Regions from separate parts of the Streptomyces sp. NPDC088554 genome, predicted to be linked through region 1. Evidence: riboswitches for the same ligand, from Rfam matches in the RefSeq annotation. Region 1 holds a riboswitch; the other holds the start of a gene.
The links. Region 1 has a riboswitch for cobalamin ahead of ACIP8W_RS12470 (cobalamin biosynthesis protein). Riboswitches for the same ligand answer to the same signal wherever they lie in the genome.
Positions count from the first base shown of each region.

Region 2: it holds a riboswitch for cobalamin, as region 1 does, so the genes downstream of both, ACIP8W_RS07370 (CbtB domain-containing protein) here and ACIP8W_RS12470 (cobalamin biosynthesis protein) in region 1, are expected to answer to the same signal.

Region 1 covers NZ_JBIVMF010000008.1:203,873-209,134, reverse strand. The annotation lists gene ACIP8W_RS12485 (class II aldolase/adducin family protein) at 1-196, opposite strand, end outside; gene ACIP8W_RS12480 (anion permease) at 414-1,640, shown strand; gene ACIP8W_RS12475 (hypothetical protein) at 1,687-1,917, shown strand; cobalamin riboswitch at 2,018-2,169, shown strand; gene ACIP8W_RS12470 (cobalamin biosynthesis protein) at 2,206-3,225, shown strand; gene ACIP8W_RS12465 (cobyric acid synthase) at 3,222-4,793, shown strand; gene ACIP8W_RS12460 (putative cobaltochelatase) at 4,858-5,262, shown strand, end outside.
Region 2 covers NZ_JBIVMF010000005.1:5,797-11,058, reverse strand. The annotation lists gene ACIP8W_RS07390 (TetR family transcriptional regulator) at 1-171, opposite strand, end outside; gene ACIP8W_RS07385 (NAD(P)H-binding protein) at 260-505, shown strand; gene ACIP8W_RS07380 (cold-shock protein) at 642-848, shown strand; gene ACIP8W_RS07375 (CbtA family protein) at 1,012-1,869, opposite strand; gene ACIP8W_RS07370 (CbtB domain-containing protein) at 1,884-2,108, opposite strand; cobalamin riboswitch at 2,146-2,317, opposite strand; gene ACIP8W_RS07365 (GlsB/YeaQ/YmgE family stress response membrane protein) at 2,391-2,654, opposite strand; gene ACIP8W_RS07360 (hypothetical protein) at 2,827-3,159, opposite strand; gene ACIP8W_RS07355 (YnfA family protein) at 3,261-3,614, shown strand; gene ACIP8W_RS07350 (SDR family NAD(P)-dependent oxidoreductase) at 3,779-4,606, shown strand; gene ACIP8W_RS07345 (DUF4158 domain-containing protein) at 4,808-5,262, shown strand, end outside.

The sequences.
Region 1 (5,262 bases):
CGACCCGGACCGAGACATTGCCCGAGGTGCCGACGACCAGGCCCTCGGAGGCCGTCCTGCGGGCCGTGTCCACCAGCTCCCGCCAGGCCCGCGCCACCCCGTCCGGCAGCGGCCGGCCGGTGGGGACACCGGGCGGGTCGCCGGTCGGGTCATCGGGCGGGGAATCGGCCGGGGCGCCGGTCGGACGATCAGTCATACGACGATCCTGTCATTTGGCGTCAACTCCTCGCAGGGCAAAGCCAGTTGACTTTTTCGATCTCTTCCGGAGCCCCCCTTCCCTTGTCCTGGAAGGGTCGTGCGCCACCCCATCGACGGAGGGGCACCGCGAAGACCCGTCCAGTTCATCTTCCGTTCACCCTGACTCCTTACGTTCACCGAGCCACCGACGTCGACGATTGCCTGGGACAGGTCAAATGGAACACATCACGTTGCTGCTCGCGATCGTCATCGTGACAGCCCTCGTGTTCGATTTCACGAACGGTTTCCACGACACCGCGAACGCGATGGCGACGACCATCTCGACCGGTGCCATGAAGCCGAAGGCCGCGGTGACCATGTCCGCGGTGCTGAATCTCGTCGGCGCGTTCCTGTCCGTGGAGGTCGCCAGGACGATCTCCGGCGGGCTGATCAACGAGCAGGGCATCAAAACCGAAGTGATCTTCGCGGCGCTGGTCGGCGCCATCCTCTGGAACCTGCTGACCTGGCTGGTCGGACTGCCGTCCAGCTCCTCGCACGCCCTCTTCGGCGGCCTCATCGGCGCCACCCTGATGTCCGTCGGCACCTCCGGGGTCAACGGCGGCGTCGTCATCACCAAGATCCTCATCCCGGCGCTCGCCGCCCCGGTCGTCGCGGGTCTCGCGGCGCTGCTGGCCACGAAGCTGACGTACCGCATCGGCCGTGGTACGGACGGGAAGGCGACCGCCAAGGGCTACCGCGTCGGACAGATCGCCTCCGCCGGTCTGGTCTCCCTCGCCCACGGCACCAACGACGCGCAGAAGACCATGGGCGTCATCACCCTCGCCCTGGTCACCGGCGGCGTCCTCGTCCCCGGCTCGAACCCGCCGGTGTGGGTCATCGTCTCCGCCGGTGTCGCCATCGCGCTCGGCACCTACCTCGGTGGCTGGCGCATCATCCGCACCATGGGCACCGGCCTCACCGATCTCCAGCCGCAGCAGGGCTTCGCCGCCCAGACCAGCGCCGCGACCGTCATCCTGGCCTCCTCGCACCTGGGCTTCTCGCTCTCCACCACCCAGTCGTGCTCCGGCGCGGTGATGGGCGCGGGTCTCGGCCGCAAGGGCGGTACGGTCCGCTGGTCCACCGCCAGCCGGATGTTCATCGCCTGGGGGCTGACCCTGCCCGCCGCCGGGCTGGTGGCCGCCGCGGCCGAGTTCCTGACCGGTCAGGGCACCTGGGGCGTCACGGCCGTCGCCATCCTGCTCGTGGTGGGCTCCGGGGCGATCTACCTCGTCTCGCGCCGCCGCCCGGTCGACCACACCAACGTCACCGAGGAGGAGACCACCGGGGCGGGCTCCGAGGCCCCCGAGCCGGTGGGCGCCGTCACGCTCTCGGCCACCATCCCGGCCTCCGTCGCCACCACCGGCGGCCCCGCCTCCGAGCCGGTACGCACCCCCGCGGTCTGAAAACGTCGGCAGAGACACTCGGCAGAGACACAAGGAAGACACTCCAATGAAAATCGACTGGGCAGCACTCGGCTCCGTCTTCGGCGTCAGCCTGGTGGCCACCGTCGCGCTCGTGGGCCTCTTCACCCTGGGCATCGTGGGCCTCGCCAAGCAGGAGTCCGCCGCGGCACAGGGCACCGGTGGCGCGACCGTGGCGGCCACCCGTGTCGGCGCGTACGCCTGCTTCGCGCTCTGCGTGGCGGCCGTGGCGTACGGGATCTACCTGATCGTCGCCTGACGGCACCCCCTCGCCTCCCGCCGTCTCCCGGTGTTCCCGGGGGGCGGCGGTGTTCTGTGCGCGGGGTCACCCCGTCATCGGGTCAAGGGCGAGTTGACGGCTGTTTGCGCAGCGTGGTGGACTTCCGGGGCCATTTACGGCGGCAGAAGAGGAAGCCGGTGCGAATCCGGCGCGGTCCCGCCACTGTCACCGCGAGCACCCGTCACCCGGGTCTCCGGGAGCCAGGAACTCTTCGCCGCCGCGTGTACGTCGAGCCGGGGCGCGGACCCTGAGTGAGGACATTTCGCCATGCCTGGCTGCGGTTCCGCCGCCGCGAGCGGCCCCGGCCGGCCCGCGACGGAGCAGATCTTCGCGTACGGCGCCGCCTTCGGGCTGCTGGCCGACCGGCTGTTCGCCGATCCACGCCGCGGACATCCGGTGGCCGCCTTCGGCCGGGCGGCGGGCGCCGTCGAACGGACCCTGTGGCACGACCACCGGGGCTGGGGCGCGCTGCACACCGCCGTCTGTGTCGCGGGCGCCGCGGGCGCCGCCGCGCTGGCCTCCCGGGCCGTACGGGACCATCGCGCCCTCTCCCTGACGCTCACCGCCGCCGCCACCTGGGCCGTGGTCGGGGGCACCTCGCTGGGGCGGGAGGCGCGGGCCGTCGGCGCCGCGCTCCGCGCCGACGACCTCGAACTGGCCAGGGAGCTGCTGCCCCGGCTGTGCGGGCGCGATCCACAGGCGCTGGACGAGCCGCAGATGGCGCGGGCCGTGGTGGAGTCCGTCGCCGAGAACACCTCCGACGCCGTCGTGGGCGCGCTGGTGTGGGGCGCGGTCGCGGGCGTCCCCGGGCTGGTCGGGTTCCGGGCGGTGAACACGCTGGACGCGATGGTCGGGCACCGGTCGCCCAGGTACCTCCGGTTCGGCTGGGCCTCGGCCCGGCTCGACGACGTCGCGGGCTGGCCGGGCGCCCGGCTGACCGCCGCGCTGGCGGCGCTCGCGGGCGGCGATCCGCGCGGCTCGCTGCGGGCGGTACGGCAGGACGCGGCGCTGCACCCGAGCCCCAACGCGGGCCCGGTCGAGACGTCGTTCGCCGGGGCACTGGGCGTACGGCTCGGCGGGACGCTCGCGTACGGCGGCCGGGTCGAACACCGTCCCGTGCTCAACGGCGAGGGGCGGCCCGTCGAGGTCGCGGACATCGAGCGGGCGGTCCGGCTCTCGCACCGGGTCGGCGCGCTCGCACTCGCGGCCTGTGTCACCGGGCGCGCGGCATACGGACTGATCCGTCGGCGCGGTGCGGCGACGGCAAGGGAACGGGGAGGCCGATGAGCGGCGGCGGGCTGCTGGTGGCGGGGACCACTTCGGACGCGGGCAAGAGCGTCGTCACGGCCGGGATCTGCCGGTGGCTGGCGCGCAAGGGTGTGAAGGTCGCGCCCTTCAAGGGCCAGAACATGTCGCTGAACTCGTTCGTGACCCGGGAGGGCGCCGAGATCGGCCGGGCCCAGGCCATGCAGGCGCAGGCCGCCCGGGTGGAGCCGACCGCGCTGATGAACCCCGTCCTGCTCAAGCCCGGCAGCGACCGCACCAGCCAGGTCGTGCTGCTGGGGCGGCCGGTGGGCGAGCTGAGCGCCACCGGTTTCTACGGAAGGTCTGGGGGGGCGTCCCCCGGGACGGCGCTGCACGGGGGCAGACGCGAGGCGCTGTTCGGGACGGTGCTGGAGTGCCTGGAGGAGCTGCGGGCCACCCATGACGCGGTGATCTGCGAGGGCGCGGGCAGCCCCGCCGAGATCAACCTGCGCCGTACGGACCTGGTGAACATGGGCATCGCGCGGGCCGCGCGGCTGCCGGTGGTGGTGGTCGGGGACATCGACAGGGGCGGGGTCTTCGCCTCGTTCTTCGGGACGACCGCGCTGCTCTCGCCCGGGGACCAGGAGCTGATCGCGGGCTATCTGGTCAATAAGTTCCGGGGCGATGTCACCCTGCTGGAACCGGGGCTGGAGATGCTGCGCGGGCTGACCGGGCGGGCGACCTTCGGGGTGCTGCCCTTCCGGCACGGGCTGGGCATCGACGAGGAGGACGGACTGCGGGTCTCGTCGCACGGCTCCGTACGCGAGTCGGCGGTGAGCGCTCCGTGCGGCGAGGACATCCTGCGGGTCGCGGTCTGTGCCGTACCGCTGATGTCGAACTTCACCGATGTGGACGCGCTGGCGGCCGAGCCCGGGGTCGTGGTGCGGTTCGTGGACCGGCCCGAGGAGCTGGCCGACGCCGATCTGGTGGTGGTGCCCGGCACGCGCGGGACGGTGCGGGCGCTGGCGTGGCTGCGGGAGCGCGGGCTCGCCGACGCGCTCGTCCGGCGGAGCGCCGAGGGCCGTCCGGTGCTGGGGATCTGCGGCGGCTACCAGCTGCTGGGCGAGCGCATCGACGACGAGGTGGAGTCGCGGGCCGGCTCGGTGGCCGGGCTCGGGCTGCTGCCCGTACGGGTCAGGTTCGCCGCCGAGAAGACTCTGGCCAGGCCGTCCGGCAGGGCTCTGGGCGAACCCGTCGAGGGGTACGAGATCCACCACGGCGTCGCGGACGTACACGGCGGCGAGGCGTTCGTCACGGACGGCGCGGGCCGGGACCTCGACGGCTGCCGGGTGGGGTCCGTACGGGGCACGCACTGGCACGGGGCGCTGGAGAGCGACGCGTTCCGGCGCCGGTTCCTGACGGAGGTGGCGCGGGAGGCGGGCCGGCGTTTCGTGCCCGCCCCGGACACGGACTTCGGCGCGCTGCGCGAGGAACAGCTCGACCTCCTCGGGGATCTGATCGAGGAGCACGCCGACACGGACGCGCTGCTGCGGCTGATCGAGGAGGGCGCGCCCGCCGGGCTGCCCTTCGTCCCACCGGGGGCACCGTGACCCGCCCCGGCCCTCCGACCACACTCTCCGGCCTCTCCGACCTTCTCGAAGGAGCGATCAGCACATGAGCACACCTTTTCCGTTCACCGCCGTCGTGGGGATGGACGATCTGCGGCTCGCCCTGGTGCTCAACGCGGTCAGCCCGGCGGTCGGCGGTGTTCTCGTACGGGGTGAGAAGGGCACCGCGAAGTCCACGGCCGTCCGTGCCCTGTCCGCGCTGCTGCCCGAGGTGCCGGTCGTCCCCGGCTGCCGGTTCAGCTGCGATCCGGGCGGGCCCGATCCGCACTGCCCCGACGGACCGCACGAGCCGGGCGCGGGGACGGCCAGGCCCGCCCGGATGGTCGAGCTGCCGGTCGGCGCCTCGGAGGACCGGCTCGTCGGCGCGCTGGACATCGAACGCGCGCTGGCGGAGGGCGTGAAGGCGTTCGAGCCGGGGCTGCTCGCGGACGCGCACCGGGGCGTGCTCTAC
Region 2 (5,262 bases), on a different contig from region 1:
CTCCGAGCAGCCCACCGCCCGCGCGATCTCCTTCGTCGTCGTACGCGTCAGGCCCACCGTGGTCATCAGCGACGCCGCCGCGTCGAGGATGCGCGCACGCGTCAGGGCTCCCCCGGTCAGGAGAGGCGCCGGGGGCGGCGACGGGGGTGTCGGAGCGGCTTCTCGGTCCATTGCCCGGACGACCACGGTGGCAGGTGAGTGAACACTCACCTACTACGGGATCCGCTCGTCACTGGACTGGCACTGGACTGGAGGGGTCGTGGAACTCAGGGAGCTGTACACCGGCCTGGAGGAGAGGGAACGGATCCTGCGGGCCGGTGATCTGGAGCGGACCTCCGTACGACCGCCCCGGCTGACGAACGGAGCGGGCAGAGGCACCTACCGCCACGCCGTCGAAGCGGGCCCGCCCGGCTCCGCCATCGCCCGCGCCGATGTCGCCCGCGCCATGCTGGACTTCGTCCCGGTGGAAACGACCGTCCGCCACGCGGTCGGCGTCAGCGACTGAGGCGTCACTCCTACGGGTGAGGTAGGGGAAAGTCGGCGGGCCTCGCCCCGGCGGGAAGAAATGATCGGGTGTCGGCGCGCCGAAGTCGCGCCGGGGCACTCGATGCCTCAACACATCGATACAAGGGCTGGGACCGATGGCAACAGGCACCGTGAAGTGGTTCAACTCGGAGAAGGGGTACGGCTTCCTCAGCCAGGACTCCGGCGGCCCGGATGTGTTCGTACACTTCTCGGCCATCCAGAGCAACGGCTACCGGACCCTGGAAGAGGACCAGAAGGTCGAGTTCGAGGTCACCCAGGGGCCGAAGGGACCGCAGGCGGAGACGGTCCGCGCGCTCTCCTAAGCGTGTCGCGAACGTACCGCCTGCCCGTTCGGCCTTCAGCCCGTTCTCATCCGCCGCGCGCTGTCCCTCGGACCGCCTCTGTTGGACGACCCGTGGGACAGTGCGCGGTTCCGGAGGGTGTCAGACACACCGACCCGGCAGGATGCCGCCTTTCGACCGGGGCCTAGGACGGGACTACGGACGGCGCCTCGGACGGCGCCTGTGACGACGCCTCGGATGCCGTCCCGCTCGGCTCCGCGCCCGGCTTCCCCTGCTGGAGCAGCCGCTCGGCCAGCACCCCGAAGATCACCCCGAACGCCGTCCACAGCACTGCCTGTACGGCGATCGACGCCAGCCTGAACTCCCAGAGCAGCGCCGCCGGGAACGACTCCGGGACGGCATCGGTGTTGGACGGCAGTACGAGGCAGGCAAGGGCGATGACGACGACATAACCGGCGCCCGCGACGAGCGACGCGTTCCAGTTGCCGATCCGCGGCGCGAGTCGCTTCCCCGCGATGACCGCGATCAGCGCCACCAACACGCTGAGCAGGATCATCAGGAAGTAGAGCGCGGTACGCCTGCCGATGGTGTCCGGACTGCCCACCGCGGGCGGGGCCGCCGGATACTTCAGGAACGGCACCAGGAACACCGTGACGAAGGCCGCCCCGGCGATCATCGTGGCGGTCGCCCTCGGGCCGAACCGGCCGATCCTGCCCAGGCCGACGGCGAAGACCAGCGAGGCGATCCCGCCCACGGCCACCCCGTACACCAGGACACCGGTGGCCAGTCCGAACGTCGACTGGACCGGCCTGCTGACCAGTTCCTCCTCTTCCTCCTCGTCGCCGTGCGCGTGCGCGGCGGACGATTCCTGTCCCTCGGACACTTCCTGGTGCGCGGGAGCGGACCGCGCCTCCTCCTGGGCGATGGACGCCCGTACGGAGGGCTCACCCGCCAAGTAGGCCAGCGCGAACGCGAAGAGCCCGGCCAGCAGCCCCGCGACCATGCCCCGGACCAGGAGATTTCTGACGGTGGATCCATGCATGTGCGTGATCTCCGTCAGTGGCAGGGAAAACCGAGCAGATGACGGCCGTCGTGCACCCACTCATGCACCCCCGCACCGGAGAACACCGATGTCGCGCCCTGTTCGGCGCCGACGAAATAGAGCAGCACCAGCATCAGGGTGCCCACGAACACGGCCCACGGCAGAACCGCGCCCAGGGGAAGCGGAGTTACCGGGGTGCTGACGGGGGAAAGGACCGGGGTCGCTATGGACTGAGCCATGGCACAACCTCCTTGGGGAACTCGCGTCCCATTGAATGGAGCTCGAACGACGGCCATCGGGTCTGACTCACCGGACCCCTTCACGCCGTACGCGCGACGAACCCCCGGTATTACAGTGGCGCGACCGTGCCGGATTCCCACCGGACTTCCGTCTCGCCGTCGTGATTATCGACGTGAAGGTACCGCGAACCGGCAAACAGGCCAAGAGGCACTTCCGGGAACCGCCCAGGCCATGGAGCCGAAGAGCCCCCCGACTCCGAGCCTCCCGCTCACCCCTGGCGCTTATCCTCGGCCCTTCACCCGGTCCAGCGCGGCGACCCCCGCCGCCGCCAGACCGACCTGGATTATCAGCTCGATCCAGTCGAACCCCTTGGTATCGGCCACCCCGAAGCCCGCCGCGACAGCCGTACCGATCAGTGCCGCGACAACGCCGACCGCGATGGTCCACAGCACACCGATGCGCTGACATCCGGGTACCACGAGCCGCCCCAGCACGCCGATGACGACGCCGATCACGATGGCCGTGACAATGCCGGAAATCTCCATGTCCCGTCCCCTCCTCCTCACACACCCGCTACGGACAGTGGTGCATGACCAGACGTCTGCCCGTCGAGAACCCGTTCAGTCCCGAAGTGCGATAGTTCGCCAGTTCGGTTTGGTGGGCCGGGAACAGGGAATCTCGCGGGCGCTTTCACCGCGCGAACGGCTCGGCGTCGCGCTACGGACGGCTCCAGCCCGGGTCCCGCCCGGTCAGCGCCAGCAGCGCGTCGAACGGCTCCGCGTCCTCCGCCACCGGCACGGGCTCCCCGAACACCCCCGTCTTGCGCGCCGTCGGCGCCAGCGTCCGGAACTCCGCCCCGACCGCCCCGACCAGCGTCGCGTCCGGCTCGTACGGCTGCCCGCGGCCCGCGCCAGATCCCACCCGTTCCCACCCGTACACGATCAGCGCGCACGGAGTAGGCGCGGTGGGCTGGTCGTCGGTGACGCCCCTGACAACGGTGACGGTACGTTCGGCCGCCACCCCCAACAGCGTGCCGATCTTGGCGTTCATAGTTCCGACCCCAGGCACCCGCAGCCCGAGCGTTACGCAGCCGTCGTAGGGGTGGCGGTGCGGCAGCCGAGGGCCGAACGCCTTATGCCACGCTGGCAACCATGGTCGTACTGCGCTCCGTCGTTCTCTTCGCCCTCGCCGCCGTTCTCGAAATCGGCGGCGCCTGGCTCGTCTGGCAGGGAGTACGCGGCGACGGCACCGGCGGCGGGGGGCGCGGCTGGATCTGGATCGGGGCCGGGATCATCGCCCTCGGCGCGTACGGCTTCGTCGCCACGCTCCAGCCGGACGGCGAGTTCGGCCGGATCCTCGCCGCGTACGGCGGGGTGTTCGTCGCGGGGTCGATCCTCTGGGGCATGGCCGCCGACGGCTACCGCCCGGATCGCTGGGACATCACGGGAGCGCTGATCTGTCTGGCGGGCATGGCAGTGATCATGTACGCGCCCCGGGACCACTGAGGCGGCCACCGGCCACGGACCCACCGGGCCGTCCGGCCGCCCCGGAAGCCCCCCGGAGGAAGACCACCCGGAAGCCCACCATCCGGTCGGCGCGCCCGCCGCCGTCCGCACCCCGCCTATCCTGGCCGGACAGATCAGCCGATCATATGCGCGAGGAGTACGAAATGACCGCCGCCGGGACCCCCATCGCCGTCATCACCGGAGCGAGCAGCGGCATCGGCGCCGCCACCGCGCGGACACTCGCCGCCGCCGGCTATCACGTCGTCGTCACCGCCCGCCGCGAGGACCGCATCGAGGCGCTCGCCGCGAAGCTCACCGTCGAGGGCCACCGCGCCACCGCGTACGCCCTCGACGTCACCGACCGCGCCGCCGTCGACGCCTTCGCCGGCGCCCTGGACACCCTCGCCGCCGAGACGGCCGAGACGCCCGAGACCGCCGAGACGCCCGGCACGCCCGGCGGCGTGCTCCAGGTGCTCGTCAACAACGCGGGCGGCGCCCTCGGCGCCGACCCGGTCGCCACCGGGAACCCCGAGGACTGGCGCCGGATGTACGAGACGAACGTCCTCGGCACCCTCAACCTCACCCAGGCCCTGCTGCCCGCCCTCACCGCCAGCGGCGACGGCACGGTCGTCGTCCTCTCCTCCACCGCGGGCCACGGCACCTACGAGGGCGGCGCCGGCTACGTGGCCGCCAAGCACGGCGCCCATGTCCTCGCGGAGACGCTCCGCCTGGAGATCGTCGGCACCCCGGTCCGCGTGATCGAGATCGCCCCCGGCATGGTCAAGACCGACGAGTTCGCCACCACCCGATTCAACGGCGACACCGAGAAGGCCGCCAGTGTCTACGCGGGCGTCGCCGAGCCGCTCACCGCCGACGACATCGCCGACACCATCACCTGGGCCGTCACCCGCCCCAGCCACGTCAACATCGATCTCATGGTGGTCCGCCCCCGCGCCCAGGCATCCAACACCAAGGTCCACCGCGAGCTGTGACTCCGCGCAGGCGTCGGCGGGAACGCAGGGCAGCGCGCGTTGGCAGGAGCAGGCCCTGTTCTCCCGAAGCTACGGCGAAGTGACAAGTAGCTCTCTGTAGCGGATCCGGGGTGTGCTTGTCAGCGTTCTGGACCTTCTGGGCTCACCGGGGGGCCTGCTCGGCGAGGTTGGTCCGGTCATAACGACCGGAGGGAGCCTGGGGTGCGGCAGGAGTGGGAGCCGGAGGACCTGATTGAGGTCTGGACGCTGCTGGAGGAGGACCAGGAGCGGCTGCGGAACAAGTCGGGGGCGAACCGGTTGGGGTTCGCGCTGTTGCTGAAGTTCTTCGAGGTAGAGGCCCGGTTCCCGGAGGACGCCGGGGAGATCCCGGTGCCGGCGGTGTCGTACGTCGCCCAGCAGGTGAGGGCGCCCGCGGAGGAGTGGGTCGCGTACGACTGGTCGGGGCGGGCGATCAAGCGGCACCGGATGGAGATCCGGGGCGCGTTCGGCTTCCGTGAGTGCACCGAGGAGGACCAGGCCCAGCTCGCCGAGTGGCTGGCGGTCGAGCTGTGCGGGGTGGAGCTGAACCGGGAGCGGCTGGCGGAGGCGGTGGTGGCCCGCTGCCGGAAGGACCGGCTGGAGCCACCTGCCCCGGGACAGATCGCCCGGCTGGTGGG